Regions from separate parts of the Pseudarthrobacter sp. C1 genome, predicted to be linked through region 1. Evidence: predicted binding sites of a transcription regulator. Region 1 holds the regulator's gene; the other holds the start of a gene.
What was found. Region 1 encodes Rex, which represses fermentation and respiration genes when NADH is low (regulators of the CRP and FNR family bind a similar motif). Its sites were predicted from a motif close to CTTGTGAANNNNTTCACAAG; they were not measured.
Positions count from the first base shown of each region.

Region 1 (3,323 bases):
TCCAACGGCCTGGTGGCCAAGGGCAACAGCTACGAGCTGACCGGGGACCTGACCATCAAGGGCGTCACCCGCCCCGTCACGCTGGACACCGAGTTCAACGGCGTGGCCGTGGACCCGTTCGGCAACACCCGCGCCGGCGTTTCCGCTGAGACCACCATCAGCCGCAAGGACTTCGGCCTGACCTGGAACGCTGTCCTGGAGACCGGCGGCGTCCTGGTGAGCGACAAGGTGGCCATCAACCTGGAACTGGCTTTCATCGCTCCCGCAGCGTAATCGCCTTTCCCGCCGGCACCCCGGCACTGGACGTCCTCAGTCCGGTGCCGGGGTGCCTCCTTTTAACTCCCGACTCCACTCCCCCTCGCCGGAGGGGTTTACAGTGAGGGCCATGAGCAACTCTCCCAGCGCGCCCCGGACCGGTTTCGCCCGGATCTTCGCGGTGGCGGCCCTTCCCACCGAACTCAAGGTTTCGTTCTGGATCTGGTTCGTGGGCGGCATCCTGGGCCTGCTGGGGGGACTCCTCGGCATGCTGGCCTCCCTGGTGCTCTTCGCTGCTGCGCCGGGAGCCGCAACCCAGGTGCTGCTGCTCATGCTGCTGGCGGCCAGCGTGGGGGCGGCCCAGATCGTGTTCGCCCTCGCCATGAAAGAGGGGAAGCACCGGGCACGGCTGGGCCTGACGGCACTCACCGGCATCACCCTGGTCCTGGCCCTCGCCAACGGGGCCATGGGCGTGGGCCAGGCTGGCAACTGGGCTGCCTTCCTCATCAGCCTGGCCGCCACTGTCCTTCTCTGGCTGCCCCGTTCGCAGGCCTTCTTTGCCGCAGCAGGACGGCGCGGGAATACCTCTTCCGAATGACCCACAAGCCGCCCGCCCCGGAGTACGGTGGACTTAAGCCATGCTGGGGGTAGGGCACAGGACCATTCCCGGCAGCCTACCTGGAACCCGACATGCAAAAGGAACGCCCATGAGTACTCCCCCTGTCCCGCCTCCCGTTCCAAACGATCCCGAGTCCGGCTCCGAGCCTGGCACGCAGGGTCCCCGCTACGGCCAGAACGCACCCCAGTCCGGCGCCCCGCAGTACGGGCAGAACGCCCCGCAGTACGGGCAGCAGTCCGGCGCGCCCCAGTACGGGCAGAACGCCCCGCAGTACGGCCAGCAGTCCGGCGCCCCGCAGTACGGGCAAAACGCGCCGCAGTACGGCCAGAACCCGCCGGCGGCTCCGGGCTACGGGCAGCAGCCGTACGGGCAGTCACCCTACGCGCAGTACCCGTCGGAGCAGCCGCAGCCGTCCGGAAGCACGGGCGTTCCCCAGCTGGTCAACATTTCGTTCTGGTTGCTGATCGCCTCTGCCGCCATCTTCGTTGCCTCCGCGCTTGCCGGCCTCACCACGCTGGATGATCCCCGGTTCCGCGATGTCTTCGACAGCCAGGTCCAGGGCACCGGCGCCGGAGTCACGTACGAGGATATGAAGGGTGTCATCGCCGGCACCCTGGTGGTTTTCACCATCATCGGCCTGGCGCTGTACTTGTTGGTGGCATTCTTTGTCCGCAAGGGCAAGAACTGGGCACGCATCCTGGGCACCGTCTTCGCGGCACTTTCCGTCCTGGGCCTCTTCGGCCCTCCCAGTTTCGCGACCATCGGCACGTTGTTGGGGATCGCGGCCATTGTGCTGCTCTACCTGCCTGGTGCCGCTCCGTATTTCCGGCGGCAGCAGCCGTTCGCCAATCCGTACGGCGGCAACATGGGCAACCCGTACGGCCGGTAGTCCAGGCACCAACCACCCTGCGGGCGTGGGTCCCGAAAAAGCAGCCGGAACCGCGAAGGAACCTAGGCGGTCTGGCCCGGGGCCTGCGCCCGCTGTGCGTGGTAGGCCAGGATCTGCAGCTCCGTTGCCATGTCCACCTTGCGGAGGTTGACCCCCTCCGGCACCTGGAGCATCACGGGGGCGAAACTCAGGACGCTGCGGACGCCGGCCGCCACCACGCGGTCGCAAACATCCTGGGCCACGGCGGCCGGCAGTGCCAGCACCACCATGTTGGCCCCGGTCCGGTGCAACACCGCTTCCAGGTCGGCCACGTCGCTGACCCGCAGCCAGCCCACTTCGTTGCCCACCACCATCTGGTCCGCGTCAAAAATGGCAACTACGTCGAAGCCGCGGGATTCAAAGCCGCCGTACCGGGCCAGGGCCTTGCCCAGGTTGCCGGCCCCCACGATCGCCACTTTCCAGTCGTGCGTAAGTCCCAGGGCGGCCGCGATGTGCCGGCTCAAGTACTGCACCTCGTAGCCCACACCGCGGGTTCCATACGAACCAACGTGGGAGAGGTCTTTGCGCAGGGTTGCGGAGCTGACGCCCGAGGCCTCGGCGAGGGATTCTGAGGAGACCCGCTCCACCCCCTCGGAGAGCAGGGTGTTGAGGGCGCGCAGGTAGAGGGTCAGCCGTGCCACCGCAGCGGGCGGAATCTGTTTACCCGCCGTGCCCGTGGCTCCCGGCAGGTCCGGGACAGCCTGGGGAGTTGAATCCAGCGAAGCCACCAGCTCCTCCCTCGCATTGCGTTGTGACACCACTCTAGAGCCCCATCAGCATTGCCAACAAAGCAGGTGACGCCGATGTCCGCATCATCACAAGGTGCTGCTCCCTACTGCGCCATTGCCTGCCGGAGCACGCGTTCAAGGCGGGCTTCGTCGATCTTCCAGAAATCGCGCTGCACCCCGTCCACCAGCACCACGGGGATTTCTTCCGCATAGCGTTCACGGAGTTCCGGCTGGTGGTCCACCAACTCCTCGTCCCACTCAAGTCCCAGCGACGCGGTAACCCGCCCGACGGCGTCGCGCGCGTCTTCGCAAAGGTGGCAGTCTGCTTTGGTGATGAGGAGGACGCGCGGTGAGGCCATGCCTTAACGGTATCCCCGTTGCCCGGGCGCGGCGACGTCCGGCGTGACACCGCAGTGGAATGAAGAGTGGATTGACTAGACTCAACTGCATGCCCGTCGAGAAATACGTCGCCGTAGTCACCAAGCCGGTTGCTGCGCCGCAGCCCGGCGAGGCGGCGTTCTTCGATGTGGACAACACCCTGATGCGCGGCGCCAGCCTCTTCCACGTTGCACGGAAGATGCACCAGCGCGGCGCCTTCACCATGACCCAGGCTGCCGGCTTTGCCTGGAAGCAGTTCAAGTTCGTGGCCCGCGGCGAGAACATCGACGACGTCCATGCGGTGCGCGACTCCGCCCTGACCCTCGCCGCGGGGATCACGGTCGACGACGTAAAGGCCTTGGGCGAAGAGGTCTACGACGAGATGATCGCCTCGAGGATCTGGCCCGGCGCCAAG
Region 1 covers NZ_JAYESK010000003.1:126,970-130,292, reverse strand. Annotated here, with positions in the region: gene U7114_RS05755 (YceI family protein) at 1-273, shown strand, start outside; gene U7114_RS05750 (hypothetical protein) at 386-853, shown strand; gene U7114_RS05745 (hypothetical protein) at 963-1,763, shown strand; gene U7114_RS05740 (redox-sensing transcriptional repressor Rex) at 1,826-2,530, opposite strand; gene U7114_RS05735 (glutaredoxin family protein) at 2,635-2,889, opposite strand; gene U7114_RS05730 (HAD family hydrolase) at 2,979-3,323, shown strand, end outside.

Region 2 (3,323 bases), on a different contig from region 1:
TTGAGCCGGTGCATCACGTCGTTGCCGCCGCGGCCAAAGTAGTCGTGCAGGGCCTTGTACTCCTGGAAGAGTTCCTCGTAAGCGGCCACGTTTTCCGGGATGGGCGTGTAGACCTCACCGGGTTCGGAACCCATGGCGGCGGCAGCTTCCCGGATGTCAGCGTATTCTCCGGCGGCGACGGCGGCGTGGATGGCGGATCCCAGGGCCGGACCCTGCTCCGAGCCGATGGTGGACAGCTGAAGGCCGGTGGCGTCCGCGTAGATCTGCATCAGGAGCCTGTTCTTGAGCAGGCCGCCGGCCACGATGAATTCCTTCACCGGAACCCCGGCGTCGCGGAAGGCGTCCACGATGGTGCGGGTTCCGAAGGCCGTGGCTTCCAGCAGGGCGCGGTAGGTGTCCTCGGGCCTGGTGGCGAGGGTCTGGCCCACCACGATGCCGGACAGCTCATGGTCCACCAGCACCGAGCGGTTGCCCGAGTGCCAGTCGAGTGCGATCAGGCCGTGCTCCCCGATGGCCTGCCGCGACGCCAGTTCGGTGAGGTACTCATGGATCCCCAGCCCGCCGTCCCTGGCAGCCTGGTGGTATTCGGGCGGGACGCCGTACTTGGTGAACCAGCCGAAGATGTCCCCCACGCCGGACTGCCCGGCCTCGTAGCCCCACAGGCCCGGCACGATGCCGCCGTCCACTGCCCCGCACATTCCCGGCACTTCCCGCAGTTCGTTGCCGTTCATCACGTGGCAGGTGGAGGTGCCCATGATGGCCACCAGCTGGCCGGCTTCCACTGCCTTGGCGGCAGGGACCGTGACGTGGGCGTCAACGTTTCCCACGGCCACGGCGATGCCCTCCGGCAGCCCGGTCCAGGCTGCCGCCTCCGCCGTCAGGGTGCCGGCGGCGTCCCCCAGCCGCCCGATGGCGTGCTCCAGCTTGGAACTGACAAAGTCCTTGAAGTCCGGGTTCAGGGCGGCCAGGAAATCCGCCGAGGGATACCGCCCGTCCTGGTAGATGCCCTTGTAGCCGGCGGTGCAGGCGTTGCGGACGTAGCGGCCGCACAGCTGCCAGACGATCCAGTCGGCCGCCTCCACCCAGTGGTCCATGGCGGCGTAGGCCTCCGGATCCTCTTCCAGCAGCTGCAGGCCTTTGGCGAACTCCCACTCGGAGGAGATCAGGCCCCCGTACCGCGGAAGCCACTCTTCGCCCCGTTCGGCGGCCAGCCGGTTGATCCGGTCGGCCTGCCCTTGGGCGGCGTGGTGGCGCCAGAGCTTCACGTAGGCATGCGGCCGGTTGGCATAGCCCGGCAATTCGTTCAGGGGCGTGCCATCCGCCTTGACGGGCACCATGGTGCAGGCGGTGAAGTCAGTGGCAATACCGACGACGGCGGCCGGGTCGATCCCCGCGGCGGCCACTGCGGCGGGAACGGCTATGCGCAGGACGTCCCTGTAGTCGTTGGGCACCTGAAGCGCCCATTCCCCGGGAAGCCGTGCTCCGTCGTCGCCCGCCACGTCCTTGGGCAGGGAGCCGGTCACCACTGCATGGGGATACTCATGGACGGCGCTGCCGAGCTCCTTGCCGTCGCGGACCCGCACCACCACGGCACGGCCTGACAGGGTTCCGTAGTCCACCCCGATCACGCAGTGGTCGGGGTGGACGTCGGAGCTGGAAGTGAACAACGCAGCTGGCATGGGGTTGCCTCCATCCGGGAGGCAGAGGCCTCATTACCGGTTTTGTAGGGTCAGGGTCGAGCTAAGTGCTGCAGCAAGTGTGAACGCTAACAAAGAAGAAGTCAATGAGGTCAAAGGTTTTCGGAGTTTCCGTCAGGAGGCTCTTGTTAGCGTTCACAAATCAGTCTATATTGAACCGACACATCAACCATGTGGCCAGGGCCGGGAGCATCGTTGCTTCCCGGCCCAACAACACTTCGCGGCAATGCTGCCGCGGAAGGAGAAAATGGTGAGAATCAAAAAACTCATGGGCGCGGTGGCCCTTGTCCTCGCCCTGACCGTGGGAGCCACCGGTTGCGGCTCCCGTGGCGGAGCCACCGAATCCAGCGGCGCGGCGAAGCCCGGCGACTCGCTGGTTGGCATCTCGATGCCAACCCAGACATCCGAACGATGGATTGCCGACGGCGCCAACGTTGAGAAGTCCCTGAAAGACCTCGGCTACAAGACGGACCTCCAGTTCGCCAACGACGACATCCCAACCCAGGTCTCGCAGATCGAGAACATGCTGACGAAGGGCGCCAAAGCCCTGATCATCGCTGCGATTGACGGCACCACCCTGACCGACGTCCTGGCCAAGGCCAAGGAGCAGAACGTCAAGGTCATCGCCTACGACCGTCTCATCAACGGCACTCCGAACGTGGACTACTACACCACGTTCGACAACTACACCGTAGGCGTCCAGCAGGCCACGTCGCTGCTGACCGGCCTGGGCCTGGTCGATGCCAGCGGCAAGAAGGTGGACGGCAAGGGCCCCTTCAACGTCGAACTCTTCGCCGGAAGCCCGGACGACAACAACGCCAACTTCTTCTGGACCGGCGCCATGGACACCCTCAAGCCGTACCTGGATGCCGGCACGCTGAAGGTCCCCAGCGGCCAGGCCAAGTTTGAGCAGGCCGCCATCCTTCGCTGGCAGGCACCCGTGGCACAGAAGCGGATGGAAGACATTCTCACCTCCGCCTACAGCTCGGGCACCAAGCTGAACGGCGTCCTCTCCCCGTACGACGGCCTGTCCATCGGCATTATCTCCGCCCTCACCAGCACCGGCGGCTACGCCAAGGGAAGCCTTCCGGTAGTCACCGGCCAGGACGCCGAAAAGGGCTCCGTGAAGTCCATCGTCGCCGGCGAGCAGTACTCCACCATCTTCAAGGACACCCGCCAGCTCGGCGCCCAGGCCGTCAAGATGGTTGATGCAGTCCTCAAGGGCCAGGAACCGGAGACCAACGACACCAAGACCTACGACAACAAGGTCAAGGTTGTCCCGGCCTTCCTGCTGAAGTCCGTGATCATCACCAAGGACAACTACAAAAAGGAACTGATCGACTCGGGTTACTACACCGACGCCGACGTCAAGTAGTCAGCGTCCCGGGCTGTGGCCGGACCTGCATCCGGCCACAGCCCCGCCCGCACCTTCCTGCAGCAGCAGGAAGGCCAAGCTTCGACCAGTCAGTGGGAATTGACGATGAACACACCCATTCTTCAAATGCGAGGAATCACCAAGACGTTCCCCGGCGTGAAAGCGCTGCAGGACGTCACCTTGGATGTGAACCGTGGCGAGGTCCACGCCATCTGCGGTGAGAACGGCGCCGGCAAGTCAACGCTCATGAA
Region 2 covers NZ_JAYESK010000001.1:592,963-596,285, forward strand. Annotated here, with positions in the region: gene araB (ribulokinase) at 1-1,679, opposite strand, end outside; gene chvE (multiple monosaccharide ABC transporter substrate-binding protein) at 1,945-3,072, shown strand; gene mmsA (multiple monosaccharide ABC transporter ATP-binding protein) at 3,178-3,323, shown strand, end outside.
Region 2: the regulator Rex is predicted to act here: its motif matches at 1,820-1,839, upstream of araB (ribulokinase).